2 regions of the Streptomyces sp. NPDC002868 genome follow, and region 1 is predicted to be linked to the other one. Evidence: predicted binding sites of a transcription regulator. Region 1 holds the regulator's gene; the other holds the start of a gene.

Evidence for each region. The regulator HspR, encoded in region 1, represses chaperone genes until heat shock. The targets are predictions, from matches to a motif close to TTGAGNNNNNNNNNCTCAA.
Region 2: a site for HspR is predicted at 11,142-11,160, ahead of lon (endopeptidase La). Genes of this name have one in related genera too.

Annotation. Positions count from the first base shown of each region.
Region 1 is NZ_JBVHDR010000006.1:46,138-61,318, forward strand. It holds gene ACZ3H8_RS19370 (Yip1 family protein) at 1-723, opposite strand, end outside; gene ACZ3H8_RS19375 (heterodisulfide reductase-related iron-sulfur binding cluster) at 925-3,195, opposite strand; gene ACZ3H8_RS19380 (sugar transferase) at 3,322-3,855, opposite strand; gene dnaK (molecular chaperone DnaK) at 4,123-5,979, shown strand; gene grpE (nucleotide exchange factor GrpE) at 5,976-6,626, shown strand; gene dnaJ (molecular chaperone DnaJ) at 6,657-7,847, shown strand; gene ACZ3H8_RS19400 (heat shock protein transcriptional repressor HspR) at 7,849-8,301, shown strand; partial or broken gene ACZ3H8_RS19405 (GAP family protein) at 8,502-9,332, opposite strand; gene ACZ3H8_RS19410 (helix-turn-helix transcriptional regulator) at 9,232-10,215, opposite strand; gene ACZ3H8_RS19415 ((2Fe-2S)-binding protein) at 10,602-10,922, shown strand; gene ACZ3H8_RS19420 (pyridoxamine 5'-phosphate oxidase family protein) at 11,061-11,465, opposite strand; gene clpB (ATP-dependent chaperone ClpB) at 11,598-14,183, shown strand; gene ACZ3H8_RS19430 (YbjN domain-containing protein) at 14,480-15,019, shown strand; gene ACZ3H8_RS19435 (glycosyltransferase family 39 protein) at 15,048-15,181, opposite strand, start outside.
Region 2 is NZ_JBVHDR010000002.1:189,043-204,223, forward strand. It holds gene ACZ3H8_RS06725 (sensor histidine kinase) at 1-50, opposite strand, end outside; gene ACZ3H8_RS06730 (hypothetical protein) at 365-1,153, shown strand; gene ACZ3H8_RS06735 (MarR family winged helix-turn-helix transcriptional regulator) at 1,160-1,648, opposite strand; gene ACZ3H8_RS06740 (lysozyme) at 1,880-2,707, shown strand; gene ACZ3H8_RS06745 (pentapeptide repeat-containing protein) at 2,740-3,606, opposite strand; gene ACZ3H8_RS06750 (M4 family metallopeptidase) at 3,705-6,560, opposite strand; gene ACZ3H8_RS06755 (TrmB family transcriptional regulator) at 6,711-7,715, shown strand; gene ACZ3H8_RS06760 (trypsin-like serine peptidase) at 7,742-8,605, shown strand; gene lon (endopeptidase La) at 8,711-11,119, opposite strand; gene ACZ3H8_RS06770 (rhomboid-like protein) at 11,258-12,115, opposite strand; gene ACZ3H8_RS06775 (spermidine synthase family protein) at 12,369-13,052, shown strand; gene ACZ3H8_RS06780 (response regulator transcription factor) at 13,144-13,881, shown strand; gene ACZ3H8_RS06785 (HAMP domain-containing sensor histidine kinase) at 13,878-14,999, shown strand.

The DNA.
Region 1 (15,181 bases):
CAGGAAGAGGGCGAAGATCAGGCGCGGGGCGTCCGTGATCGACATGATCAGCATGGAGAGGCCGACCGTCGGCTGCCATGCGCCGTCGCCACCGAGCTGGCGGGCCAGGGTGTGGGTCACCGCGCCCAGGATCATGCCGCCTATGACGAACGCGACCGCCGTCGTCAGTACGTACGGGATGGCCGTGGAGATCGTCGCGTTGATCGTCTCCTCGCGGGCCTTGTCGAAGCCGAACAGCGCGAGCAGGCCGTACAGGAACGTGACGATCAGCGCTGGGCCCCACACGGGGTAGTCGCGCATCTGCCAGAACGTCGGGCCCGGGCGCAGCACGATGCCGCTCAGCAGCTGCTTCCAGTGCAGGCGCGGGCCGACGGGCGCGGGGGCAGCGCCCGCGCGGTAGGTCGCGCCGTTGGCGTACGGGTCCTCGTTGATGCTGAACGCCTGGGTGTGACCAGGGTTGTTGGCCGCGTACGGGTCGGGTGCGGCGGGGTGCTGCTGGTACGGGTCGCCGAAGTACTCCGGTTCGCCGTACGGGCCTTGGGCGCCCCGGGGTTGCTGATGGCCGCCGCCGCCCGCCTGGGGCCAGTTCGGCGGTGGTTGCTGCTGCGCATACGGCGGTGCCGCATGGCCGCCGCCGCCTCTGTAAGGCGGCGGTGCCTGCTGCGGTTGCTGCTGCTGCGAGGTGCGGTTGTCCCGGCCGCGTCCGATCCTGAATCCAGCCACGTAATCGAACGTACCCGGTCCGCGTCCGCCGGGTGGCAGGAGACCGGGAACGGGGGCGCCTTTGCGGCTGAGCTGTGACATCCCCTAGGGGAACCCTGGAGGGGGTGCGTGCCACGTAAACCCGCACCTGGAAACACGGAAGCGGCCGGATCTGCCCCCGAGGCAGATCCGGCCGGTTACCTGTACTTACAGACGCACGAGCTACTTCACTGGTTCAGGCTCCGGCGTGCCCGCCGGCTCCTCGTCGTTCGCAGGGTCCGCCGGAGGCGTACGCACCGAGTCGAGCAGCAGCTGCGCCACATCGACGACCTGGAGCGATTCCTTCGCCTCCCCGTCGTTCTTCTTGCCGTTCACGGAGTCCGTGAGCATGACGAGGCAGAACGGGCACGCCGTCGACACGATGTCCGGGTTGAGGGACAGGGCCTCATCCACGCGCTCGGTGTTGATGCGCTTGCCGATCCGCTCTTCCATCCACATGCGCGCGCCACCGGCGCCGCAGCAGAAGCCGCGCTCCTTGTGACGGTGCATTTCCTGCTGACGCAGCCCGGGGACCTTGTCCATGATCTCGCGCGGCGGCGTGTAGATCTTGTTGTGCCGGCCCAGGTAGCAGGGGTCGTGGTACGTGATCAGACCCTCGACGGGGGTCACGGGGATGAGCTTGCCCTCGTCGATCAGGTGCTGCAGCAGCTGCGTGTGGTGGATGACCTCGAACTCGCCGCCCAGCTGCGGGTATTCGTTCGCGATCGTGTTGAAGCAGTGCGGGCAGGTCGCGACGATCTTCTTCGACGACTTGGGCTTCTTCGTCGACGGGTCTTCGTCGTCTTCTCCGTACGCCATGTTCAGCATGGCCACGTTCTCCTGGCCGAGCTGCTGGAACAGCGGCTCGTTGCCAAGACGGCGGGCCGAGTCACCCGTGCACTTCTCGTCGCCGCCCATGATCGCGAACTTCACGCCCGCGATGTGCAGCAGCTCCGCGAAGGCCTTGGTGGTCTTCTTCGCCCGGTCCTCCAGAGCGCCCGCGCAGCCGACCCAGTACAGATAGTCGACCTCGGACAGGTCCTCGACGTCCTTGCCGACGATCGGGACCTCGAAGTCGACCTCCTTGGTCCACTCCACCCGCTGCTTCTTGGCGAGACCCCAGGGGTTGCCCTTCTTCTCCAGGTTCTTGAGCATCGTGCCCGCCTCGGACGGGAACGCGGACTCGATCATCACCTGGTAGCGGCGCATGTCGACGATGTGGTCGATGTGCTCGATGTCGACCGGGCACTGCTCCACGCATGCACCGCAGGTGGTGCAGGACCACAGCACGTCCGGGTCGATGACGCCGTTCTCCTCGAGCGTCCCGATCAGCGGGCGCTCGGCCTCGGCGAGAGCCGCCGCCGGGACACCGGCCAGCTGCTCCTCGGACGCCTTCTCCTCGCCCTCCATCGTCTTGCCGCCGCCGGCCAGCAGATACGGGGCCTTGGCGTGCGCGTGGTCGCGCAGCGACATGATCAGCAGCTTCGGCGAGAGGGGCTTTCCGGTGTTCCAGGCCGGGCACTGCGACTGGCAGCGGCCGCACTCCGTACACGTGGAGAAGTCGAGGATGCCCTTCCAGGAGAACTGCTCGACCTGGGAGACGCCGAAGACGTCGTCCTCGCCCGGGTCCTCGAAGTCGATCTCCTTGCCGCCGCTCGTCATCGGCTGGAGCGCGCCCAGCGCCGTCGAGCCGTCCGCGTTCCGCTTGAACCAGATGTTCGGGAAGCCGAGGAAGCGGTGCCAGGCGACACCCATGTTGGTGTTGAGCGAGACCGTGATCATCCAGATCAGCGAGGTGCCGATCTTGATCATCGCGGTGAAGTAGATCAGCGTCTGGAGCGTGGAGACGCTCAGGCCGTCGAAGGCCAGGACCAGGGGGTACGAGACGAAGTACGCCGGCTCGTAGTGCTCCACGTGGTGGATCGCGCCCTCGAGCCCGCGCAGGGCGAGGATCGCGAGTCCGATGGTGAGGATGACGTACTCGACGAAGTACGCCTGCCAGGCCTTGGAGCCCGCGAAGCGCGACTTGCGGCCGGCCCGCGACGGCAGGTTCAGCAGCCGGATCGCCATCAGGATGACGATGCCGACGACGGTCATCAGACCGATGAACTCGATGTACATCTCGAACGGCAGGAAGCCGCCGATGATGGGCAGCGTCCAGTCGGCCTGGAAGAGCTGGCCGTATGCCTGCGCCAGGGTGGGCGGCAGGGTGAGGAAGCCGATGGCGACGAACCAGTGGGCGAAGCCCACGATCCCCCACCGGTTCATCCGGGTGTGGCCGAGGAACTCCTTGACCAGGGTGATCGTGCGCTGCTTCGGGTTGTCGGTACGGCTACCCGCAGGCACGGGCTGGCCGAGCCTGACGAACCGGTAGATCTGCGCGACTGCTCGGGCGATGAGCGCAACGCCGACCACGGTCAGGACCAGCGACACGATGATCGCGGCGAGTTGCATTGGGGGCTCCTCGGGCCTGCGAGGTGGGGAATCCAGCACTACTAAGCGGTAACTTATTCAGTTCGATGCTGAGGGTACCCACTTATTCCGCCGCACTGTAGCCGGGCGGCCGGTGATCTGTGTCGCTCAGGCAAGCCTGACCGGGCGGGCCGCGCGGCGTCCGGCGAGAGCGGTCGGCAGGGTGCGGGCCAGGATCAGCATGTCCAGTCCCAGCCAGTGTTGCTCCACATAGTGCAGATCGAGCACTGCCATCTCCTCCCAGGGGAGTTCCGAGCGGCCGCTGATCTGCCACAGCCCGGTGATTCCGGGGCGTACGCCGAGCCGCGCCCGGTCCGCGTGGTCGGAGTCGTTCGGGCCCGTCGGCCGCGGGCCGACCAAGGACATCTCGCCGCGCACCACATTGATCAGCTGCGGGAGGTCGTCCAGGAAGTAGCGGCGCAGCAGCGGTCCGACGGGAGTGGGGCCAAGATCGCCTGACCGCTTCGTACGGAACGTCAGCATCGCAAACGACCGGCCGCCCAGGCCGGTGCGGTTCTGGCGGGTCAGGATGCCGCCGGGGGAGGTCGTCGCGACGGCGGCGGCGACGGCGAGCAGCAGGGGAGACAGGAGAAGCAGCAGAATCAGACAGCCCGCCAGGTCGACGGCTCGCTTCGCAGGCATGGATCCAGGCCCTTCATCACGATCTTCATCACGATCTTCACGATCTTCGTCACGATTGGTGTCTCTTGACCGTTTTTTGCGGCTATGACTCTCGCAGATGAAGCCCGGTTGGGCCGACGCGCCACGCGTGTGCCACGGTGGTCGCGCAAGCTGCATATAAGCGCCGGATAAAAGTTGAGTGGGGTCGACTCAGGTCTGTTGACTCGTGGGAGCGGGTCATGCATCCTTGAGCCAGATCCACTCAAGTAGTCAGCTGGAGGAATTGAAATGGCACGTGCGGTCGGCATCGACCTGGGCACGACTAACTCCGTCGTCAGCGTTCTGGAGGGCGGCGAGCCCACCGTCATCACCAACGCCGAGGGTGCCAGGACCACGCCGTCCGTCGTCGCCTTCGCGAAGAACGGTGAGGTGCTGGTCGGCGAGGTTGCGAAGCGTCAGGCAGTCACGAACGTCGACAGGACCATCCGGTCGGTCAAGCGCCACATGGGCACCGACTGGAAGATCGAGCTCGACGGGAAGACCTTCAACCCGCAGCAGATGAGCGCCTTCATCCTGCAGAAGCTGAAGCGCGACGCGGAGTCCTACCTCGGCGAGAAGGTCACCGACGCGGTGATCACTGTCCCGGCGTACTTCAACGACTCCGAGCGCCAGGCCACCAAGGAGGCCGGCGAGATCGCGGGTCTGAACGTCCTGCGTATTGTCAACGAGCCGACCGCGGCCGCCCTGGCCTACGGCCTGGACAAGGACGACCAGACCATTCTGGTCTTCGACCTCGGTGGCGGCACCTTCGACGTCTCGCTGCTGGAGATCGGCGACGGCGTCGTCGAGGTGAAGGCCACCAACGGTGACAACCACCTCGGTGGTGACGACTGGGACCAGCGCGTCGTCGACTACCTGGTGAAGCAGTTCGCCAACGGGCACGGCGTCGACCTGTCCAAGGACAAGATGGCTCTTCAGCGTCTGCGCGAGGCCGCGGAGAAGGCGAAGATCGAGCTGTCGTCCTCGACCGAGACGACGATCAACCTCCCGTACATCACGGCCTCCGCCGAGGGCCCGCTGCACCTGGACGAGAAGCTCACGCGCGCCCAGTTCCAGCAGCTCACCACGGACCTGCTCGAGCGCTGCAAGACCCCGTTCCACAACGTCATCAAGGACGCCGGCATCCAGCTGTCCGAGATCGACCACGTGGTGCTGGTCGGCGGCTCGACCCGGATGCCCGCCGTCGCCGAGCTCGTCAAGGAGCTGACCGGCGGTCAGGACGCCAACAAGGGTGTGAACCCCGACGAGGTCGTCGCCATCGGCGCCGCCCTCCAGGCCGGTGTCCTCAAGGGTGAGGTCAAGGACGTCCTGCTCCTCGACGTGACCCCGCTGTCCCTCGGTATCGAGACCAAGGGCGGCATCATGACCAAGCTCATCGAGCGCAACACCACGATCCCGACCAAGCGGTCCGAGATCTTCACGACGGCCGAGGACAACCAGCCGTCCGTGCAGATCCAGGTCTACCAGGGCGAGCGTGAGATCGCGGCGTACAACAAGAAGCTCGGGATGTTCGAGCTGACCGGTCTGCCGCCGGCCCCCCGCGGGGTCCCGCAGATCGAGGTCGCCTTCGACATCGACGCCAACGGCATCATGCACGTGACGGCGAAGGACCTGGGCACGGGCAAGGAGCAGAAGATGACCGTCACCGGCGGCTCCTCGCTGCCGAAGGACGAGGTCGACCGGATGCGCCAGGAGGCCGAGCAGTACGCGGACGAGGACCACCGCCGCCGCGAGGCCGCCGAGACCCGCAACCAGGGCGAGCAGCTCGTCTACCAGACGGAGAAGTTCCTCAAGGACAACGAGGACAAGGTCCCGGGCGAGGTGAAGACCGAGGTCGAGACCGCCGTCGGCGAGCTGAAGGAGAAGCTCAAGGGCGAGGACACGGCCGAGATCCGTACGGCGACCGAGAAGCTCGCCGCGGTCAGCCAGAAGCTCGGCCAGGCGATGTACGCCAACGCCGCGCCCGACGGCGCCGCCGCTGCCGGAGCCGACGCCCCGGCCGGCGAGCAGGCCAAGGCTGAGGACGATGTCGTCGACGCCGAGATCGTCGACGACGAGAAGGACGCGAAGGGTGGTGCCGCGTGACGGAGGAGACCCCGGGCTTCGACGAGAAGCCTGACGTCCCCTCCGGCGCCACCTCTGACGACGCCGCCGAGTCCGCCGAGTCCTCCCAGAAGGAGGGCGCGGCGGCCTCGGCAGGGGACGCAGCAAAGATCGCCGGCCTGACGGCGCAGCTGGACCAGGTCCGTATGGCGCTCAGCGAGCGCACGGCAGACCTCCAGCGGCTCCAGGCCGAGTACCAGAACTACCGCCGTCGTGTGGAGCGCGACCGGATCACGGTGAAGGAGATCGCCACGGCGAATCTGCTGACCGAGCTCCTGCCCGTGCTCGACGACATCGGCCGCGCCCGTGACCACGGGGAGCTGGTGGGCGGGTTCAAGTCGGTCGCCGAGTCCCTCGAGACGGCGGCGGCCAAGATGGGCCTGCAGCAGTTCGGCAAGGATGGCGAGCCCTTCGACCCGACGATCCACGAAGCCCTGATGCACTCGTACGCACCGGATGTCACCGAGACCACGTGCGTCGCGATCCTGCAGCCTGGGTATCGCATCGGCGAACGGACCATCCGCCCCGCGCGGGTGGCGGTGGCCGAGCCCCAGCCGGGTGCGACCCCGGCGGCAGGCAAGGAAGAGACGGCGAACGACGAGGAGAGCGGTGGCCCGGACGAGGGCTGACGCAATGATCGTCCGAGAGGAGGGACGTCGATGAGTACGAAGGACTTCGTCGAGAAGGACTACTACAAGGTCCTCGGCGTCCCGAAGGACGCCACCGAGGCCGAGATCAAGAAGGCGTACCGGAAGCTCGCCCGCGAGTACCACCCGGACGCCAACAAGGGCGACGTCAAGGCGGAGGAGCGCTTCAAGGAGATCTCCGAGGCCCATGACATCCTCGGCGACCCCAAGCGGCGCAAGGAGTACGACGAGGCACGCGCCCTCTTCGGCAACGGTGGCTTCCGCGCACCCGGGTCCGGCGGCCCCGGTGGCTCCTTCAACTTCGACCTGGGTGACCTCTTCGGGGGCGCCCAGGGCGGCACACAAGGTGGCGCCGGGGGCTTCGGCGGCGGTATCGGCGATGTATTCGGCGGCCTGTTCAACCGTGGCGCCGGCGCCGGCACGGGTACGCGTACCCAGCCGCGCCGCGGCCAGGACATCGAGTCCGAGGTGACGCTCAGCTTCACCGAGGCGGTCGACGGGGCCACGGTCCCGCTGCGGATGTCCAGCTCGGCGGCGTGCAAGGCCTGTTCGGGCACCGGCGACAAAAACGGTACGCCTAGGGTGTGCCCGACCTGTCTGGGCACCGGCCAGGTCTCGCGCGGCGGCAGCGGCTCCTTCTCGCTCACCGACCCGTGCGTGGACTGCAAGGGCCGCGGACTGATCGCGCAGGACCCCTGCGACGTGTGCAAGGGCAGCGGGCGCGCCCGCTCCTCGCGCACCATGCAGGTCAGGATCCCCGCGGGCGTCTCCGACAGCCAGCGGATCCGGCTGCGCGGCAAGGGCGCCCCGGGCGAACGGGGCGGCCCGGCGGGCGACTTGTACGTCGTCGTGCATGTCGACCCGCACCCGGTCTTCGGCCGCAAGGGCGACAACCTCACGATCACCGTCCCCGTCAGCTACGCGGAGGCGGCGCTCGGCGGCGAGGTGAAGGTGCCGACCCTGGGCGGTCCGCCGGTCACGCTGAAGCTGCCCGCCGGGACGCCCAACGGCCGTACGATGCGGGCCCGCGGCAAGGGCGCACTCCGCAAGGACGGCACCCGCGGGGACCTGCTGGTCACCGTCGAGGTCGCCGTGCCCAAGGACCTCGGCGACAAGGCGAAGGAAGCGCTGGAGGCCTACCGCGAAGCCACCGCGGACGAGGACCCGCGGGCCGAGCTGTTCCAGGCCGCGAAGGGAGCATGAGATGGATGGCCGGACGGGACGCAGCCGCAATCCCTACGAACTGACCGAAGAGTCGCCGGTGTACGTCATCTCGGTGGCGGCCCAGCTCTCGGGCCTGCATCCGCAAACTCTTCGGCAGTACGACCGGCTCGGTCTGGTCTCCCCGGACCGCACCGCGGGCCGGGGCCGGCGCTACTCCGCCCGCGACATCGAACTGCTGCGCACCGTCCAGCAGTTGTCGCAGGACGAGGGCATCAACCTGGCCGGAATCAAGCGCATCATCGAACTGGAGAACCAGGTCGCGGCGCTCCAGCAGCGGGTCGCCGAGCTGTCGACGGCCGTCGAGGGCGCGGCGGCGGCGATGCAGCAGCGCGAAGCCCAGGTGCATGCCTCGTACCGGCGCGATCTCGTGCCGTACCAGGATGTGCAGCAGGCGAGCGCGCTGGTGGTCTGGCGGCCCAAGCGGTCTGAGTAGGGCAGGAGTTGTACGGCCGAAGGGGCCGGAGAGCGCGTCGCTCTCCGGCCCCTTCGGCGTGTACGGCCCGCGGCCTGCCGGGTACCGGTCAGCCTCCGGAGAGGATGAGGGCGATGAAGATCCCGCAGGCGATGATGGCTGATGAGCCAGCTGTGGGTGTTCATCCACTCGCGCACCTTCGGCATGGAGCGCTCGGCCTTCCTGCCGAACATGAGAAGGCCCATCAGCGGCAGCGCAGCGATGAGGACCGTCAGCCCGATGAAGGGCAGCGCCTCGCCCAGGCCGGCGTCGTGCTGCTGCAGATGAATCCCTACGGTCAGCATGACCACGAGGTCGGATGGCATCAGCAGAATCAGCAGCAGGCCGACGGTGAACGCCTTCCTCGGGCCGGCCGTCATCAAGGACTTCAGCCACGTCGGCGGCTCGGCCGTTCTGCGCCCCACCCAGTTCTTCACCGCGACGAACACCAGCAGGCCGACCAGTACGTACTCGATGATGTGGCCGACCGAGCCCTTGTCGGACGGGCTGCCCGTGTCGACGGCGCGGCCCAGGAGCGCGGCGATGCCCCGCATCACAGCCACCCCGACCGTAGTCCCGACTGCGATACCCAGAAGGAACGCCAGGGACGCCCGGACCGCTCTCGGACTGGTCACGAAGATAATCGCCGACAGGATCTGGGCCCCACCATCATGGTGACGGCGAGCGGAAGAATCCTCAGGTCCAAACCGACTCCGCCTGCCCGTCCAGCGTCCGGCGCCCGCGCACCGGACGCTGCGTACTCCTTCAAGGCTGCCCAGTATGCGCCAGATGATCAATTTCGGGATGGAATGAAACGGAGTTCCGGCCCGGGAGGCCGACTGCGAGATCAGGACGACCTTCGTACCGTCGAAGCCCGCCCCGGCGTGTCGGCGGACACCGGGGCCGCCGCGGTCAGTCCTCGTGTTCCAGAATCCCCGACTGCGCGATGAGATAGCCGAGTTGGGTCCGGCTGCCACTGCCCAGCGCGGAGCCCAGCTTGGCGATGTGCGCACGGCAGGTACGGACGTTCATGCCGAGGCGCCGGGCGATGGCCTCGTCGACATGCCCCTCGACGAGGAGCTTGGCGATCGAGCGCTGGACGCCTGTGATGCCGTCCAACTGGGGTCCGTAGGAGATCTGTTCCTCCCACGGGATGCCGTGCAGCCAGAACTGCTCGAAGACGCCGACGAGATACTCGACGATGCCCTTGTGCCGAAGTTCCAGGGCGGACAGACGGTCGCTGCTCGCCGGTATGAAGGCCACTTTCCGGTCGACGATGATCAGCCGGTCGATGATCTCCTCCAGCGTGCGCACCTCAACGCCGGACGGGCCGACCTGTTCCATGTAGGACAGCGTGGCCGGGTGGTGGCGGGCCGTGTGCTGGTAGAGCGTGCGCATCCGTACGCCGCGGTCGATCAGCGGCTCCACGCGGCGCAGAGCCTTCTCCAGGATATGCGGCTGTCGCCCGCTGCCGGGCTGGACAGTGAGAAGCTCCTCGGTGCAGTCTGCGGTGACTTGGTCGAGGGTTGTGTTGATGCGGTTGAGGCCCTCGAGGACGGTTATCCCTTGTGGGACGGTGGAGTTCTGAGCGGTGAACGCCATGAATGGCTCAAGAGCATCGGTCAGAGCGACAGTTCGTCGTCGGCGCTCTTGGATCTCCCGCTCGATGGGGTGTATCAGCTGTGTCAGCGCAGTGGTCGGCGGGACCGGGCGGAGCCACTGGGCGTCGTCGGGATCCGGGTGCAGCAGGGCCAGATCGAAGAGACAGGGCGTGGGTTCCGCTTCTGACCGGGCTATTCGCCCGGTACGCAGCGCGGTGATGTAAAGACCCTTCCCCGCCTCGCACAGCTCGCCGTCTGCGTGAGGGTGTCCGGATTCGCCCTCATTAGCTGGCATATGTACCCCCTCAGGCTCCTGCATTACAGGAACATGATGCCTGCCGTCGCTGGTGCAAGCGTTCGGAGTGAGACATCGTCTTATGCGCGGGGGAGGAGGAATGATCAAAAGAGGTGGAGATCACCCATGTCTAGGACGCTTCGTGCTCTTTGTGCTCTTGCCATAGCGGCGGCCGCGCTCGGTGCGGTGGCCTCCGGTGAGCCCTCCTGGGGTAGCTCTCCCGCCGGCGCGGTGACGGCAGCCCCTGGCGAACCTTCGTGGGGCTTCGCTCCCGCGGACGCTGTGGCCAAAACGCCCGGAGAGCCTTCATGGGGTGTTGGTCCGGCAGTCGTCACGGGCACGAACGGTGAGCCCTCCTGGGGTGTCGCTCCGGCCCGCACGGACGCATGACCGTTCCACCGGACGACCGGGTCTTCCGGCGTGAGATGGCTACGGCTTACAGATCGGGGTGGCATTTCATCGACCTCGTCACGGCAATCCCCCACCGTGGCGACTCGTTGATGGTCACCCTCTTCGGAGAGCCGATTGTCGTGGCACGCGAGGAGGACGAGGACGTCCGCGCGTATCGGTGCCTTCGCCGGCCCCGTGGAGCTCCGCAGCCCGTCCGCTGTGCCATCCGGTACGGCATGATTTTCGTCAATCTCGACCAGCGGGACCACCAGTTGGCCGAGCCCGATACCACCACCGCCACCCCCCGCAGTGCCTGAGCGGTTCCCCCGTCGTTGTAAATCGCTCGGGCGCTTCCCCCACACAGCGGCGCCATCGTGGACCTGAAACACGATGGCGCCGCTGTGCTTTTCTGTTTTCCCGGGGCCGTGGCTTCCCGGGCCTGACCCGGGCCCGGGCTAGGCCCGGCCCATTGCCCGTGTCAGGGCGATCTCGATCAGCACCCGGTCCGCGTTCGGGGTCGGGTTGCGTCCGTAGCGTTCCGCGTAACGCTCCACCGCCTCCGCGATGAGCTCCGGCTCCGTACGGACCGTCGCGCGGCCCTCCAGGGTCGCCCAGCGCCCCCTGTCGACCTGGCAGACCGCGACCGGCGCCCCGTCGGGGCCCGCTGCCAGGATGTTGTCGACCTTGTGGCTGTGCTTGTTGGTGATGACGCGGGCGAGTCCGCCCTCCGGGTCGTAGGTGACACCGACCGCGACGACGTGTGGGGTTCCGTCCTGGCGCGGGGTCGTCAGCGTGCACATGTGGTACTCACGCCAGAAGTTGAGATAGGACGCGTCGGGGTTGCGGAGGTCGATGGCCATGCCCGGAACCTACACAGGCGGCGGTTGTCTCTCACTGGGTTGAGTGGAATAGACTCAACTTTGTGCACGTTGAATGAGTCAGTGTTGAGGGAACAGCCCTACCCGCAAGGACGCAAGGAGGAGAGACCGCACGTGGACGCCGAGCTGACCAACAAGAGCCGGGATGCAATCAACGCCGCCACCACCCGGGCCGTGTCCGAGGGTCATCCCGATCTGACCCCCGCGCATCTGCTGCTCGCGCTGCTCGCGGGCGCGGACAACGAGAACATCATCGACCTGCTGGCCGCCGTCGAGGCGGACCAGGCCGCCGTGCGCTCCGGGACCGAGCGGGTACTGGCCGCGCAGCCCAGCGTGACGGGGTCCACCGTCGCGCCACCGCAGCCCAACCGGGAGTTGCTCGCCGTCATCGCCGACGCCGCCCAGCGGGCCAAGGAGCTCGGGGACGAGTATCTGTCCACCGAGCATCTCCTCATCGGCATCGCCGCCAAGGGCGGGCAGACCGGGGAAGTGCTGGCCAAGCAGGGGGCCACGGCGAAGAAGCTGCTGGACGCGTTCGAGAAGGCAAGGGGAGGGCGCCGGGTGACCACCCCCGACCCTGAGGGGCAGTACAAGGCACTGGAGAAGTTCGGTACGGACTTCACCGCGGCGGCCCGCGAGGGCAAGCTCGACCCGGTCATCGGCCGGGACCAGGAGATCCGCCGGGTCGTCCAGGTGCTGTCCCGCCGTACGAAGAACAACCCGGTGCTGATCGGTGAGCCGGGCGTCGGCAAGACCGCGGTCGTCGAGGGGCTGGCGCAGCGCATCGTCAAGGGCGACGTGCCCGAGTCGCTGAGGAACAAGCGGCTGGTGGCGCTCGACCTGGGCGCGATGGTGGCGGGCGCGAAGTACCGCGGTGAGTTCGAGGAGCGGCTGAAGACCGTCCTCTCCGAGATCAAGGAGAGCGACGGGCAGATCATCACCTTCATCGACGAGCTGCACACCGTCGTGGGCGCGGGCGCCGGCGGGGACTCCGCGATGGACGCGGGCAACATGCTCAAGCCGATGCTGGCGCGCGGTGAGCTGCGGATGGTGGGCGCGACGACGCTCGACGAGTACCGCGAGCGGATCGAGAAGGACGCGGCGCTGGAGCGGCGCTTCCAGCAGGTGCTGGTGGCCGAGCCGACGGTCGAGGACACGATCGCGATCCTGCGCGGGCTGAAGGGCCGGTACGAGGCCCACCACAAGGTGCAGATCGCGGACAGCGCGCTGGTCGCGGCCGCGACGCTCTCGGACCGGTACATCACGTCGCGCTTTCTGCCCGACAAGGCGATCGACCTCGTCGACGAGGCCGCGTCCCGGCTGCGGATGGAGATCGACTCCTCGCCCGTCGAGATCGACGAGCTGCAGCGGGCCGTGGACCGGCTGCGGATGGAGGAGCTGGCGCTCAAGAACGAGACCGACGAGGGCTCCAAGCAGCGTCTGGAGAAGCTCCGCCGCGACCTCGCCGACAAGGAGGAGGAGCTGCGTGGCCTCACCGCGCGCTGGGAGAAGGAGAAGCAGGGCCTCAACCGCGTCGGTGAGCTGAAGGAGAAGCTCGACGAACTGCGCGGCCAGGCGGAACGCGCGCAGCGCGACGGCGACTTCGACACCGCTTCCAAGCTGCTGTACGGGGAGATCCCGGGCCTGGAGCGGGAGTTGGAGGAGGCCACGGTGGCCGAGCAGGAAGCGGCCAAGGACACGATGGTCAAGGAGGAGGTCGGCCCCGACGACATCGCGGATGTGGTGGGGTCCTGGACGGGCATCCCGGCCGGACGCCTCCTGGAAGGGGAGACCCAGAAGCTTCTGCGGATGGAATCCGAGCTGGGCAGGCGGCTGATCGGCCAGACGGAGGCGGTCCAGGCGGTGTCCGACGCCGTACGCCGCACCCGCGCCGGGATCGCGGACCCCGACCGGCCCACCGGTTCGTTCCTCTTCCTCGGCCCGACGGGCGTCGGCAAGACGGAGCTGGCGAAGGCGCTGGCGGACTTCCTCTTCGACGACGAGCGGGCGATGGTCCGCATCGACATGTCGGAGTACGGCGAGAAGCACTCGGTGGCCCGCCTGGTCGGCGCGCCTCCGGGCTACGTCGGCTACGAGGAGGGCGGCCAGCTGACGGAGGCGGTGCGCCGCCGCCCGTACTCCGTCGTCCTCCTCGACGAGGTGGAGAAGGCGCACCCCGAGGTCTTCGACATCCTGCTCCAGGTCCTCGACGACGGCCGTCTGACGGACGGCCAGGGCCGGACGGTGGACTTCCGCAACACCATCCTGATCCTGACGTCGAACCTCGGCAGCCAGTATCTGGTCGAGCCCCTGACCAGCGAGGAGGAGAAGAAGCAGCAGGTCCTCGAGGTCGTACGTGCGTCGTTCAAGCCGGAGTTCCTGAACCGGCTGGACGACATGGTGGTCTTCTCGGCCCTGTCCAAGGACGAGCTGGTCCACATCGCGAAGCTCCAGATCGACCGCCTCGCCAAGCGCCTCGCCGAACGCCGCCTCACGCTGGACGTCACCCCGGCGGCGCTGGAATGGCTCGCGGACGAGGGCAACGACCCGGCGTACGGCGCCCGCCCGCTGCGCCGCCTGGTCCAGACGGCGATCGGCGACCGCCTGGCCAAGGAAATCCTGGCGGGCGAGGTCACGGACGGCGACACGGTCCGCGTGGACCGCTTCGAGGACGGCCTACTGGTGGGCCCGACGCAGTAACGGGCCCGCGGCGCGCCGCGACGCGGGTGCGGGGGTGAGCGGCGGGCGCCGCACCGCCATCCGGCGGCGTGGCTTCCCGAGGGGCAGCCGCGTCGCGCCCGCATCCCGCCGTGGAGCGGCTCGCCGGTGGCCGACCGGCGCCTGCGGCCGGGTTCGGCCTTGCGGCGCGAAGCTGCCGCGCCGGGGTGCGGGGCTCGCCCCGTGTTCCCCTTCCCGCCCACCCGCCCCGGCAGGGGTTGCCAGTACCCGCCCGACATGGGAGAGGATGGCAGGAACCGTACGAAGGGAAATCCACGGTGACCATCGATCCGTCCTCGATTCCGAATTTCGGGGGCCAGCCCCAGCCTCAGGCCGCAGGACCGGCGGCGGGACCCGTCGTTCCCGACCAGGACCTGGTCAAGCAGCTCCTCGACCAGATGGAGCTGAAGTACGTCGTCGACGACGAGGGTGACCTTGCCGCGCCGTGGGAGGAATTCCGCACGTACTTCATGTTCCGCGGCGAGGACGACCAGCAGGTCTTCTCGGTGCGGACGTTCTACGACCGGCCGCACGCCCTCGAGGACAAGTCCAAGGTCCTCGACGCGATCGACGACTGGAACCGCCGCACCCTGTGGCCGAAGGTCTACACGCACATCCATGAAGAGGAGGACGGCCCCACCACCGTCCGCCTCATCGGCGAGGCGCAGATGCTGATCGGCACCGGCGTCAGCCTGGAGCACTTCGTGTCGTCGACCGTCAGCTGGGTCCGCGCTTCGATCGAGTTCGACAAGTGGCTCGTCGAGCAGCTCGGTCTGGAGCCGGCGGACGCGGACGAGAAGCCCGCCGACGACGCCTGACCCGCCTAGCGGCGGCCCCCGCCGCGCCCTACAGCGCGATCGGGGACAGCGTCAGCAGATACGCCCCGTAGGCGAACGAAAGCCCGGCCAGGACGACGGTCACCACGACCGCCGCCCTCGGCCGGGCTTTCGTCAGTGCGCACGCCGGCGGCAGCAGCAGCG
Region 2 (15,181 bases), on a different contig from region 1:
GGAGTTTCAATGGGCCTGCCGCCGTTGCCCCGAGGCCGCTTCATCTGCACCGGTGCTCGCAATCTTGCTTGACTCGTCCGCCCATGAACCAGACCAGAGATGACGACCGGTTCACACGCGAGGGCCTACCCCTGGTACGGAAACGAGTGAACATCACTCGGGAGTTGGCGAACAAGTCGCCGCCGCGGCCGATACGGCGACGCGCGGAGCATCGGCTGGATCTTCCGGCCGGGCTTTGGCAGGATGCGCGCCCGCAGCCGGGACGGCCCGCGTCACACAGCCCCTGAACACGCCCTGACCTGCTTGTACGGGCCAATTGCGTGGTCATGCGGGCTTCGTGAAGGTGTCATGCAGACTGGGGATTATGCGTATCGAACTCGCGACCACCCCCGGCACGCCCGAACGCCCCAACGAGGACTGGGCTTCCGTGGCCCTGCCGGGCTCCGGCCAGGGCGGAACGCTCGTGGTGCTGGACGGTGTGACGCCACCCGCGGGGGACTACGGATGTGTGCACGGGGTGCCGTGGTTCACCGCCAGGCTCGGCGGCGCGCTGGTCGAACTGTCCGGTTCGCGACGGGATATGACACTGGCAGAGGTCCTTTCGGAGGCAATCCGGCGCACCGCGGACGCCCACCGGGACACCTGTGACCTTTCTCACGTGCGTACACCGCAGGCCACGGTGGTCATGGTGCGCTGGGGCGGCCGGGCGGAGCCGGTGGAGCATCTGGTGCTCTCCGACTCGACGCTGCTGCTGGAGTCGCCGGACGGGGAGGTGCGGGCGGTGCTGGACGACCGTATCGACCAGTTGCCCCGCGAGTCCCTGCGTACACACGCCTCGGCGGACGCGCTGCGCAATGCGGAGGGCGGGTTCTTCACCGCGGCGGCGGATCCGGGGGTGGCGGTCCGCGCGGTGACGGGCAGCACGCCCCGCGGCGAGGTGCGGGCCGTGGCCGCGCTCACCGATGGTGCGGCCCGCTGGGTGGAGATGTTCGCGGAGGGCAGCTGGGCCGAGTGCCTGGGGCTGCTGCGCAAGGAGGGGCCGCAGGGGCTGATCGACCGGGTCAGGGCGCTGGAGAACTCGGCCCAGGAGCGTGGGAGCGTGATCCGCTGGAAGCTGCACGACGACGCGGCGGCGGTCTTCGCGGAGCTCTGACCCGAGTCACTCCTCGCTCTCGGCCCGCTGGTTCAGCTGGTGCAGCAGCCGCGCCAGCTCCGCGACCTCGCCGCGGTCCCAGCCCGCCAGCTTGCTCATATAGCGGTCGCGCCGCGCGTCCCGCACCCGGCGGAAGCGCGAGCGCCCTTCGTCGGTGAGCCGGACGAGTGAAGCGCGGCCGTCGGCCGGGTCGGGTTCGCGGATCACCAGGCCGAGCTCCTCCAGGGCACGCAACTGGCGGCTCATGGTCGCCTTGCCGACGCCGATGTAGCCGGCGAGGTCAGTGGCGCGCTGCTGCCCGGCCTCCTCAAGACGCACGAGAAGTCCGTACGCGGCGGGCTCGAGATCGGGGTGGACCTCGCGGGCCATCTCGCCGGAGGACGCGCGGGCCCGGCGCAGAAAGACGGCCAACTCCCGTTCCAGAGCGAGGAATTCGTGGTCCACACCACTCCCACCCTTGGGGTCCGCTTCACTCCCTGTACCGCTTTCGTGCACGTCAGCACCCCTCGCGCGCTTTCCGGATCCTGAAAGTTTCTTTCGGCGGCACCGATTGCCGCAGCTCGGCCAGTATTTCGCAGGCGTAGACCAACGGCAGCACCCTGACCCCCTTCCACAAGGGGGTTCTACGTGCCTAGCGTCATAGCTGGCATGTCCACACCATGAAAATCAGCCACGACATGTCGACACATCGTCAGTTCCCCCCACCGAGGTCTTCGGAGGCACGCTATGCCCGTGCTCAGATCCGGATCGACCGACCGCTCACGCCTCGCGACAGCGGCCGGCACTCTCCTCGCAGTTCTCTCCCTCCTCCTCGCCCTCCCCGCCACCGCCGGCGCCGCTGACGCTCCCCCGCGCGGCTCGGCGCACCTTGGCATGGGCGTCATCGCCCACGACGGACAGGGAGGCCTACCGCCGGTCAACCGCGCCGCTCAGACGGAAGGCGTCGACGTCTCCAGCCACCAGGGCAACGTCAACTGGTCCGGCCTGTGGAGCAGCGGCGTGAAGTGGGCCTACGTCAAGGCCACCGAGGGCACCTACTACAAGAACCCGTACTTCGCGCAGCAGTACAACGGCTCGTACAACATCGGGATGATCCGCGGCGCCTACCACTTCGCCACGCCCGACACGGCGACCGGGACGGCGCAGGCCGACTACTTCGTGAACAACGGCGGCGGCTGGTCCCGGGACGGCAAGACCCTGCCGGGCGCGCTGGACATCGAGTGGAATCCGTACGGCGCCGCCTGCTTCGGCAAGACCCGGTCCGGGATGGTCACCTGGATCCGCGACTTCCTGAACCGCTACAAGGCGCGCACCGGGCGGGACGCGGTGATCTACACCGCCACCAGCTGGTGGACGCAGTGCACCGGCAACTACAGCGGCTTCGGCGCGGCCAACCCGCTGTGGATCGCCCGGTACAACACCACGCCGGGCACCCTGCCGGCCGGCTGGGCGTACCAGACGATGTGGCAGTACACCTCGTCAGGACCGATCGTCGGCGACCACAACAAGTTCAACGGCGCGCTGGACCGCGTCGTGGCGCTCGCCAACGGCTGAGCGGCGCACGCAGCCCGTCCCGCGCCCGCTGGTCACGACCAGTGCGCGGGGCGGGTCAGCCCGAGGGGCAGCTTGGTGGACAGGTCGCCCTTGGCCCCGTTCAGCTGCGGCTGGGTGAGGAAGATGCTGCCGGTCAGATCCGCGCCCGCGAGGTTCGCGTCCCTGAGGTCGGCCCCGATGAGGTCGGCGAGACGCAGATCGGCGCCGGTGAGATCGGCGGCGATGAGATACGCGCCGCGCAGATCGGCGCCCCTGAGGTCCGCGCCCCGCAGCCGCGCACCGACGAGGTCGGCGCCCCTGCGGTCCTTCTTCCGGTCCTTCATCTTGCGGTCCTTCTTCTTACGGTCCTTCATCTTGCCGGCCGCTTCGGTCCGGACGAATTCGCTCGTACGGAGCAGCAGCACATTGACGTCCTGCCGGTGCGTGGCCACGTCCAGCTTTTCGAGGGCGTCGGGGCCGAGCCCCGTGAGGCGCTCGGTCTCCTCCAGCAGCTGCCGCAGCTCGCCGTGCAGCGCGCGGGCGGGGTGCAGGGTGAGCGCCTCGGTCAGATACCGGAGCAGCTCATGAAGCTGTCGTACGACGGGGAACACCCCGAACATCTGCGATGCGGTTTCCGGGGCCTGTCGCCAGTCCGTGCCGCCGAAGGTGACCTGAGAGACCTTCTGTCCCGCGCCGAAGCAGTCGTAGACCGTGCAGCCGGGAAAGCCGCTCTGCCGCAGTCGCGTGTGGATGCCGCAGCGGAAGTCCGTCTGCAGGTTGGAGCAGGGCTTTCCGGCGTCCTTGTTGATCGCGAAGTCCGCGGATGCGGAGAAGGGCAGTGCCACGCAGCACAGTCCGAAGCAGCTCCCGCAGTCCGCCCGCAGGGCCCGGTCATCGCGTTGGTCGTTCACACCAGCCATTGTGCTGTGTCCTCCCGGGCCGCCACCGCCGGACCCCCGAACCCCCGGCGCACGGGCGCCGGGGGTCCGTCTCTCACCGAGAGGTCATCGCGGGGTCGTCAGCCGCACAGGCCGGCCGGGCGCTCACGGGTGACCAGGTCGGTCCAGCCCGTCGTGCCGTCGATCCAGACCACCTGCCGGCCCGAGACCGCGGCCGGGGAGATCTGCTCGCCGCGGTTGCAGGAGACCCGCTCCTGGCGCGAGCCGTCCGTCGTCAGCTGCCACAGCTTCGACAGCGACTCGTTACGGAACGCCGTGCCGGGCAGCGCGCTGTTCACGGTGACTGCGTCCTCGGAGGCCGTCAGGTCGAAGGGCAGCAGCGCGGTCGGCTTGGCCTCCGGGCTGATGTCCACCGTGCCGGTGCCGTCCAGGCCCGAGCGGCGGACGGCCATCTGGCCCCCGTCGTTCAGATTCTCGTCCACCAGCCAGAAGGCGTGCGTGGAGTTGATCCCGCTCTGGCCGAGGATCTGCGGCTCACCGAGCTGGCCCGCGAGGGTGGCCTTGCCGGTCTTGAGGTCGTAGACCTCGACGCCGAGCTTGTACTCCTCGGGGGTCGGATACAGCTTGGCGTAGGCGAGCTTCCCGTTCTTGATCGACGGGAGCGCGGTGAGTATGTCGAAGCCACCGCCGTCCACGAATGTGGGCTCACGGTCGCCGGGGCGCAGATGGCCCACATGCCGGTCGCCGAAGATGCCGAAGCTCTCGAAGACGACGACGCCGTTCTCCACGCGCAGCCCACCGACGTCCGTGAACGAGGTGTAGAGCTTCTTGACCGGACCGCCCGCGAGCGGCCGGGAGAGGATGTCGAGGCTGGTCGTGCCGTACGCCGCCCAGACGACCGTCTTGCCGTCGGTCGCCGGGTAGACGTGGTAGCGGCCGTCGTTGGGGCTGATCAGCTTCGGGGCACCCTTGCCGTCCGCACGGCCCGCGTACACGGAGTACGGCTCCGAGCCGTCGTCGTTGGACTGCGACGCGGCCCACCAGCCGCCGCCCGCCTGGACCCCGGTGCCGGACGTGTTGACCTTGCCCAGCAACTGGTCGGAGTCGACGCCGAGCGCGTCCTCCCAGCCGGGGACGATGCCGTGGGCGTTGAAGGAGCGCTTCACCGCGGTGAGCTGCTTCGCGGTGACGCCGAGGTCCTTGGCCGCCGCGAGCACCGCGTTGCGCCCGTCGGTGAAGCCGTCGAGCGGCGTCATGTACTCGGCCAGCGCCTTGTACACGATGCGGTCGGCGAGCTCCCCGCCCACGTCCTGGCGCAGGTCCCACAGCGCGCCGGAGAAGATGGTGGAGTTGAGGTGCACGCCACCGTTGTCGGTGCCGAAGGCGACGCCGAGGAAGTTCTTCGAGGTGCTCGCGCCGTCGTTGAGGTTACGGAAGGCGCACTCGCGCGGCTTCGTCGTACGGCAGAGGTCCTCGCCGATCAGACCGGAGTCCGGGTCGTCCATGGCGGCGCCGGAGACGCTGGTGTCGATCGCGTTGCCGAAGTAGTCGGCGAGTGCCTCGTTGAGGGCGCCGGACTGGCCGGCGTAGACGAGGTTGGCGGTGTTCTCGACGACGCCGTGGGTCATCTCGTGGCCCACCACGTCGAGGTCGGCGGAGAGCGGCTTGTAGTCCTCGTCGCCGCTGCCGTAGACCATTTTCTGGCCGTCCCAGAAGGCGTTGACGTACGGACCGCCGAAGAAGGTGACCCCGACCAGGGAGTTGACGGTCATGCCGCGGCCGTCGAGGCTGTCGCGGGCGTGGTTCTTCTTGAAGTAGTCGTAGACCTTGCTGGCCGCCCAGTGGGCGTCGACCGCGCCGGACTCGGTGGCGTCCTTGCCGAATTCCTTGGCCGGGTGGCCGAATTCCTTCAGCCCGCTCGGCCAGGCGCCGGCCACCTCGCTCACGTCGCGGTCCCGCGCGTCCCAGGTGGTGAGGGTGTTCTTGCTGGTGTCCCCCATCCGCGACTGGTCGATCAGCACGTACTGGTCGCGGGTGGCGTCGAGCTGGACGTCGAGGTCGACCGTGGCGCCGTCCAGCTTGATGCCGGTGCCCTTGAGGCCAGCGGCGGGGTCGGCGTCGGCCGCGCGCGCGGACCGCGGTGCGGCCTTCTGCGCCGTGCCGGACGCGGCGGCTGCGGACGCGGCGGCCTTCGTCGCGGTCAGCGTCTTGATGCTGCTGAACTGCAGCACCGGGTAGCCGGCGCGGGCGTCGACGTAGACCTGCTGAAGCACCGGTTCGCCGGTGGTGGGGTTCGAGCCGCGTACGGTCACGTGGTACGCGAGCACGCCCTCGCCGCGCGGGATCACCACCAGGCCGCCGGCGGCGCCGGTGAGCGCGGCGGCCTTCGCGGACTTGGCCCCCTTGCCGCGTACGGCGTCGGCCTTGCTCAGCGTCTTGCCGCCGAGGCGCGCCGCGGTCGCCGCGACCGCGCGGCGCACCGCCGTCTCCTTGCTGACCGTCGCGTTCGTGCCGGTCTTCAGCCCGGTGAAGTACTTGCCGGAGGTGCCGGTGACGAAGCGCTCGCCGCCCTTGGACTCCATGCGTACGACGTACTGGCCGCCGAACACCGGGATGCCGTGGTGCTTCTGCTGAAGCCTCACGACCTCTTCCGCGCCGTGTCTGACGGTCTGCAGCGGCGCGAGGTCGCGCCGTGCGTCGGCGATCCTGTAGCGGCCGTCCTTGGCGTCGAGATGGCCGCGGGCCGCGTCCGCAGGGCTGGCCTTGGCGTCCGCCGCCTCCCTGATGCCGTCGACGAGCGACGGGGTGGCCGTCTCGGCCCCCGGGATGACATCGGCGGGCGGTGCGGCGGCCGGCGGAGTGACCGCCTGTGCCGGTACCGCGGTGAGCAGCAGCCCGGCTGCTCCGAGCAGTGCGGCGAGACCGGTCCCCCTGGATATGCCCGGTCTCTGTGTGCTTGTCCTGGCCTTGCGCACAGTTCGTACCCCTCCCACGTGCTGGTCAAGCCGTAAAGGTGGTCGTGGCCATGCAACCGGTGGGAAGCCAACCGATCAATGTGGCCTGCGCGTTGACAAGTGGACATGCCCACTTGTGTGCCTCGTGAAGGCGGAGTGAGAATCCGATGCATGAGCGAGGGGGAATTGCACACCCTCGGCCTGGGGGAGGCCGAGGAGCGCGCTTACGAGGCACTGCTCAAGGAACAGGCCGCTGGGGCCGAGGAGTTGGCACGACTGCTGGGACTGCCGCGGGACCGGCTGGACCGGGTGCTCGGCCATCTGGTCGAGCACGGGCTCGCGCTGCCCGCGAACGGGGACGGGCTGCCGCATCCGGCCGCTCCGGCCGCCGCGATCCGTACGCTCATTCACCGCCGACAGGCGGAACTGCACTTACGGTCCGCGGAGTTGGAGCGATTACGGATGACTGCGGACCAGCTGGCGGGCCGGCTGATGTCCGGGTCACCCTGCGCGCCCGATGGCGGCATCGAGGTGGTGACGGGCCCGCGGGCGATCGGTGAACGGGCGGAGTACCTGCTGGCGTCGGCGGAACGGGAGGTCGCGATCCTGGACCGCCCGCCGTATGTGAAGGGGCCGCGGGACGGCAGCGCCGCGCAGCCGGGTCTCGGCATCGAGGCGCTCCTCGACCGCGGCGTTCAGGTGCGGACCGTCCTGGACCGGGACGGGCTCGCCTACCCGGGCCGGATGCGCTCGGTGACCGGCCTCGTCGAACAGGGCCTGCGGGCACGGGTGTCGACGGCCGTCCCCACCAAACTGATCGCGGTTGACCGCCGGATCACCCTCCTCCCCCCGACCGACGCGGCGGACCCGAAGGCCTCGGCGCTGCTGATCGGCGACTCGCTGCTGAGCAACGCGCTGGTGCCGCTGTTCGAAACGGTCTGGGACCGGGCCACGCCATTGGGCGGCTCGGCCCGGGCGTGCGCGGCGCTGCCGAAGGCCCAGAAGGAATTGCTCGGCCTGCTGGCGGCGGGCCTCAAGGACGAGGCGATCGCCCGCCGCCTGGGCGTCCACGTGCACACGGCACGCCGGAGGATCAGCCACCTGCTGGAGACGCTGGGCGCGGAGACGCGCTTCCAGGCGGGGGCGCAGGCGACGTTGCGGGGCTGGCTGGACTGAAAGCCACGAGCGGGCAGGATGTCCGGATGAGTTGGCACAGCCGTACGAACAGAACCAGCGGCACGTTCAGGGGGCTCGTGTGGCCCGCCATGGCCGTGCTGACCGCCGCGACCGCGTGCGCCGGGCCCGCCTCTTCCGCCGCGCCGCCCAAAGCCACCGCGGCGGACCGGTCGGCCGAGGCGCGGGCCGTCGCCCCCGCGCCGCGGGCCTCCGCCACCACCTTTGCCGGAGCCTCGTCCGTCGGGGTGCTGATCGACCCGGACGGCGAGCACTTCTGCACCGCGAGCGTCGTGGCCAGCCCCCATGGCAATGTCATCGCCACCGCCGCGCACTGCATCCAGGACTCGGGCAGCGCGGACGCGTACCGGCCGGGCGAGCTGGAGTTCGCGCCCGGATTCTCGGGCAGGGGCAAGGGGACGTATCCGTACGGGCGCTGGAAGGTCGGTGCCATCCACGTCGACGAGCGCTGGACGGGCGGCGACGACGACGCGGATGCCGCCGACTACGCGTTCCTCGTGCTGAAGCCGGACGCGAAGGGCCGTCAGGTGCAGCAGGCCGTCGGCGCCGCCACCGCCGACTGGGCCTCGCCGCCCGAGCGCCGGGTCACCGTCGTCGGGTATCCGAACCGGAATCACAACCCCACCAACCGCCCCGTCGCCTGCACCACCGACACCCGCCCCGACCCGGATCTGCCGAAGACGCTGCTCATGGAGTGCGCGGGCTTCTGGGAAGGCACCAGCGGCGGGCCCTGGCTCGCCGGTTACCGGGACGCCAGGCATCAGGGCAGGCTCATCGGCGTACTGAGCGGCGGCGACACGGACAGCGAGTCGACGGCCGCCCTCTTCGACGACCGCGCCCGCGCGCTGTACGGCGAAGCCGCGGCCGGATAAGAGGCCGCGGCCGGACAAAGGGCCACGGCCGGGAAAGGGCAGCGGCCGGACAACGCGAAGGCCCGGCGGTGCCGGAACACCGCCGGGCCCACACCGCACCCCCGGTCAGGCCGCCGCGGCAGCCACCGAAACCTCCGCCGGCGAGAGCGCGATCCCCAGCACCTGGCGGACATCCGTCACCGGGTGCACCTCCAGCTTGTCGAGGATCTCCGCCGGGACGTCGTCCAGGTCCGCCTCGTTCCGCTTGGGGATCACGACGGTCGTGATGCCCGCCCGGTGCGCGGCCAGCAGCTTCTGCTTCAGACCGCCGATGGGCAGGACACGGCCGGTCAGCGAGACCTCGCCGGTCATGGCGACGTCCGTACGCACCTGACGGCCGCTCAGCAGCGATGCGAGCGCCGTCGTCATCGTGATGCCCGCGCTCGGCCCGTCCTTCGGCACCGCGCCCGCCGGGAAGTGGATGTGCGCGCCCCGGTCCTTCAGGTCGGCGACCGGAAGCTCCAGTTCGGCCCCGTGCGAGCGGAGGAAGGAGAGTGCGATCTGCGCGGACTCCTTCATCACGTCGCCGAGCTGACCGGTGAGGGTCAGTCCCGCCGCGCCCGTCTCCGGGTCGGCCAGCGACGCCTCGACGTACAGCACGTCGCCGCCCGCGCCGGTGACCGCGAGGCCGGTGGCCACGCCGGGCACGGCCGTCCGGCGCTCGGCCGGGTCCTGCGCGGACTCGGGCACGTGGTGCGGCCGTCCGATCAGGCCGCGCAGCTGCTCGGAGCCGACCGTGAACGGCAGCTCCCGCTCGCCCAGTTCGTGCTGGGCCGCCACCTTGCGCAGCAGCCGCGCCACCGAACGCTCCAGGTTACGGACGCCCGCCTCCCGGGTGTACTCCCCCGCGAGCTTGCGCAGCGCCGAGTCCTCCAGGACGACCTCGCCGGGCTCGAGACCCGCCCGCTCCAGCTGGCGCGGCAGCAGGTGGTCCCGGGCGATGACAACCTTCTCGTCCTCGGTGTAGCCGTCGAGCCGGACCAGCTCCATCCGGTCGAGCAGGGCCTCCGGGATGGCCTCCAGGACGTTCGCCGTGGCGAGGAACACCACGTCGGACAGGTCGAGTTCGACCTCCAGGTAGTGGTCGCGGAAGGTGTGGTTCTGCGCCGGGTCCAGGACTTCGAGCAGCGCGGCCGCCGGGTCGCCCCGGAAGTCCGAGCCGACCTTGTCGATCTCGTCGAGCAGGACGACCGGGTTCATCGAACCGGCCTCCTTGATCGCCCGCACGATCCGGCCGGGGAGAGCACCCACGTACGTACGCCGGTGTCCGCGGATCTCCGCCTCGTCCCGTACGCCGCCGAGCGCGACCCTGACGAACTTCCGTCCCATCGCGTGAGCGACGGACTCGCCGAGCGAGGTCTTGCCGACGCCGGGCGGGCCGACGAGCGCCAGGACCGCGCCGCCGCGCCGTCCGCCGACGACGCCGAGCCCGCGGTCGGCGCGCCGCTTGCGCACCGCCAGGTATTCGGTGATCCGTTCCTTCACGTCCTGCAGGCCGGAGTGCTCGGCGTCCAGGATCGCCTTGGCGCCCTGGATGTCGTACTCGTCCTCTGTCCGCTCGTTCCACGGCAGTTCGAGGACCGTGTCGAGCCAGGTGCGGATCCAGGAGCCCTCGGGGCTCTGGTCGCTCGACCGCTCCAGCTTCTCGACCTCCTTGAGCGCGGCCTCGCGCACCTTCTCGGGGAGGTCGGCGGCCTCGACGCGGGCCCGGTAGTCGTCGGACTCGTCTTCGCCGTCCTCGCCGTTGAGCTCACGCAGCTCCTTGCGTACGGCTTCGAGCTGACGGCGCAGGAGGAACTCGCGCTGCTGCTTGTCGACGCCCTCCTGGACGTCCTTGGCGATGGACTCGGCGACGTCCTGCTCGGCGAGGTGCTCACGCAGCTGCTCGGTGGCGAGCTTGAGGCGGGCCACCGGGTCGGCGGTCTCGAGCAGCTCGATCTTCTGGGCGGTGGACAGGAACGGCGAGTAGCCGGAGTTGTCGGCCAGTTGCGAGATGTCGTCGATCTGCTGGACACGGTCCACGACCTGCCATGCGCCGCGCTTCTTCAGCCAGTCGGTGGCGAGCGCCTTGTACTCCTTGACCAGCTCGGTGACCGAGCCGGGCAGCGGGTCGGGCACGATCTCCTCGACGCGCGCCCCCTCGACCCAGAGCGCGGCGCCGGGGCCCGTGGTCCCCGCGCCGATCCTCACCCGGCCCCGGCCGCGGATGAGCGCGCCGGGGTCCCCGTCGGAGAGCCGGCCGACCTGCTCCACGGTTCCGAGCACGCCGGTCGCGGCGTAGGTCCCGTCGACGCGCGGAACAAGCAGCACCGTCGGCTTGCTGGCACCACTGGAACGCGCGGCAGCCTGGGCGGCCTCCACCGCGGCTCGTACGTCGGTGTCGGACAGGTCGAGCGGCACCACCATTCCGGGCAGCACGACCTCGTCGTCGAGCGGCAGCACGGGCAGGGTGAGCAGTGTGGACGTCGAAGCCATGATCTCCCCTTAGGCAGTGAAGTTGAGCTGTATGGACTCAATGCACAGCGCTGCGGAGATGTTCCCAGGGGGGTGTTCGCTGTCAGCGATCGACTCTCGTACCTGGTCAAGGGGGCGCGCAGGGGCGGGAGCTGATGCTTACCGGTCGCGGAGCGCGAAACCGTTCCGCCACCGCGCCCAGCGGCGCACCGCGGGCCAGCAGGCGATGCCGGCCAGCAGGGCAAGCGGATGGCCCCAGTTGGTGAGCGGGTCCTCGAAGGCGAGCAGGTCCTGGAGGAGCATCAGGGAGACGAAGCCGAGCAGCGTCGCGCGCAGCACCGGGCTGAGCAGCCCGGCAAGGGCGCCGATGCTCGCCATCAGGCCGAAGCTGATGCCGTAGTCGAGGCGGTGCAGCGACGTGGCGGGCAGATGTCCGGCCACCACCGAGACCCCGACCGGGATCTCGGTGGCCAGAGTCGCCGCGACATGGCCGGCCAGGAAGACGCCGGCGGTGCACCAGCCTCCGATGCGGCGTTCCAGCGCGGTGAGCGCGAAGAAGAAGGCGATGGCGTACGGGCCCAGCAGGTCGCCCGCGACCCACAGCGCGCTGGCGCCGAGAACGAGCAGGGGGCTGTCCGCCAAATGGGCGACATCGGTACTGGAGCCACGGAGCAGCGAGGAGACGGTCGCGGGGTCGCCGTACTGCGTGAAGAGCGAGGTGGTGAGCAGGACGAGGACGTAGCAGAAGGTGAACGGTGTCCCGGTGGGCGTGGGCAGCAGCTGGAGCACGCGCCGCCAGGCCGGGAGACCCGCGGGCGGGGCGGTCGTCGCGGTGGGCGTCGGGGCGGGCGTCACCGCCGGTGCGACAGCCGGTGCGACAGCCGGTGCGACATCTGCCGGCGTGACGGGGGCCTGGACGGGAGCCGTGAGGACCGGCGCGGATGGTCTCCGCTGGGTCGGGACGGCGTTCAGCAGTTCCTGGCCCGTGGCCGGGTCGCGTGTCGTCGGCCGATGCACCGCGTGAGGCCCCTTTCGTCAAGCCCCCGAACAAACCCCCACCCAACGCGATCACCATCACACCCGTCTATGACGTGCGCCACACGGGGCAACCTTCACAGGTTCCCGGACGTCGCGAGCACGTCGGACCGGCCCTGGCCCGGCAGACCACGGCCGCCCTTGACCGAAACCATTTGTCCCGCTCGCCCCGCCCCGCCACCATGACCACCGACAACGCGTCCGCCCCGCACCCGTCACCCGGAGGTCACCCGCCATGCCGCTCCAAGCCGACGGACCCGTCACCCTCGACCGGCGAGAGGGGCCCCACGGGGAGGTCGTGCTCCGGCAGCGCGGTGCGCATCACGAGATCATCGCCAATGGGTGCTTCCTGATGGACACTTCCAACGGCCGCTCAGAGCGGCTGCTCATCGACGCCGCCCACGAAGCCCTCGCCGCCGCCGGGAAGAGCAACCCCACCCTCCTCATCGGCGGACTCGGCGTCGGCTTCTCCCTCGCCCGCGCCGCCGCCAACCCCCGCTGGCGGCATATCGCCGTCGTCGAGCGCGAGCAGGCGATCATCGACTGGCATCGCACCGGCCCCCTCGGACAGATCTCCGGCGACGCGCTCGCCGACCCCCGCAGCGTGATCCTTCACACGGACCTCGTCGCACACCTGCGCACGACCACGGACCGCTACGACGCTCTCTGTCTGGACATCGACAACGGACCCGACTGGACCGTCACCGACGACAACGAAAACCTCTACTCGCCGACCGGACTCGCAGCCTGCCAGGGCCGGTTGGAGCCCGGCGGGATCCTCGCCGTGTGGTCCGCGCAGCCCTCCCCGGCTTTTGAGGATGCGTTGCGGAATGCCGGATTCACCGGGGTAACCACCGAAGAGATCCGTGTTGCCCGAGGCGTACCCGACGTGGTCCACCTCGCTGTTCGCCCTGCGTAGCCGGGACGCCGTCACTGCCTTTACGCTGCTGACCTACACACGAGATCTACACCGGCATGCAGCTCGCGAGAACGCGTACAGGGGCGGGGCGATGGAGCAGACACACACCACGCACAACGGCGTCGCGGCCACACCCGGCGCCCAGCGCCGGGTGCTGGTCGTCGAGGACGACTCGACGATCGTCGACGCCATCGCCGCCCGCCTGCGGGCGGAAGGCTTCCTGGTCCAGACGGCATTGGACGGCCCGGCCGCCGTCGACGCCGCCGAGGCCTGGCAGCCCGATCTGATGGTGCTCGACGTGATGCTTCCGGGCTTCGACGGCCTTGAGGTCTGCCGCCGCGTCCAGGCGCAGCGCCCGGTCCCGGTGCTGATGCTCACAGCGCGCGACGACGAGACCGACATGCTCGTCGGTCTCGGCGTGGGCGCCGACGACTACATGACCAAGCCGTTCTCGATGCGCGAGCTCGCGGCCCGGGTGCATGTGCTGCTGCGCCGCGTGGAGCGGGCGGCCCTCGCCGCGGTCACTCCCCGCAGCGGGATCCTGCGCCTGGGCGAGCTGGAGATCGACCACGCCCAGCGCCGGGTCAGGGTGCGCGGCGAGGACGTACATCTCACGCCGACCGAGTTCGACCTGCTGGTCTGCCTGGCGAACACGCCGCGCGCCGTCCTCTCCCGCGAGCAGCTGCTCGCGGAGGTGTGGGACTGGGCCGACGCGTCCGGCACCCGCACAGTCGACAGCCACATCAAGGCCCTGCGCCGGAAGATCGGCGCCGAGCGCATCCGTACCGTCCACGGCGTCGGCTACGCGCTGGAGACGCCGGCTCCATGAGACGGCGGCGCTGGGACCGGCTGCCCGGCCGCGGCGGCCGGCGGAGCCGGCCGCGGTCCTCCTCCATCGCGATCTCGATCAAGACCAAGCTCGGGACGCTGGTCGTCGTCTCGGTCTTCATCACCACGGGCCTGCTGCTGGTCGCCCTGCGCACCCAGACCGAGGTCCGCTTCATCACCGTCTTCTCGGTGATCGCAACCTTGCTGATCACCCAGTTCGTGGCGCACGGCCTGACCGCGCCGCTGGACGAGATGAACACCGTGGCCAAAGGCATATCGCACGGCGACTACACCCGCCGGGTGCGCGGCGCAGACCGCCGTGACGAGCTCGGCGACCTCGCCTCCACCATCAACCGCATGGCCGACGATCTGGAAGCCGTGGACCAGCACCGCAAGGAGCTGGTCGCCAATGTCTCGCACGAGCTGCGCACCCCGATCGCCGCCCTGCGCGCCGTGCTGGAGAACGTCGTCGACGGGGTCTCCGCCGCCGACCCGGAGACGATGCGTACGGCGCTCAAGCAGACGGAACGCCTGGGTCGCCTGGTCGAGACGCTGCTCGACCTGTCCCGGCTCGACAACGGCGTCGTACCGCTCAAGGCCCGCCGATTCGAGGTGTGGCCGTACCTCTCCGGGGTGCTGAAGGAGGCCAATCTGGCCGCGGTCCAGCGCGGTCTGACCTCCGGGTCGGGCAACCACACCCGTACCGACGTACATCTGCACCTGGATGTGTCGCCGCCGGAGCTGACCGCGCACGCGGACGCGGAGCGGCTGCACCAGGTGGTCGCCAATCTGATCGACAACGCGGTCAAGCACTCGCCGCCGCACGGCCGCGTGACGGTACGCGCCCGCCGCGGCCCGCAGCCGGAGTCCCTCGACCTGGAAGTCCTCGACGAGGGCCCGGGCATCCCGGAGCCGGAGCGGCACCGGGTCTTCGAGCGCTTCAACCGGGGCAGCGTCCCCTCCCCGCACGGCAAGGGCAGCGACGGCGGCACCGGCCTGGGCCTGGCGATCGCGCGCTGGGCGGTCGATCTGCACGGCGGGCGCATCGGGGTGGCCGAATCGTCCCGGGGATGCCGGATCCAGGTCACCCTTCCGGGGATCCCTTCGGCACGCGGTTGACGTAGGGTGCGAACCGGAAGCGCGCGTTCTGCGTGTGCGTAGTGAGGACGTGGCCGGAACAAGGCCGTACGCCGTCGAGGGTACGAGCCGACCGGGCTGCGGCCGCGGTGTGGCGTACCCGAGCTTGCCCCCGGCGAAGCGGAACCACGCTTGTTTCCCGCCATTCACAGCCCCGAAACGCG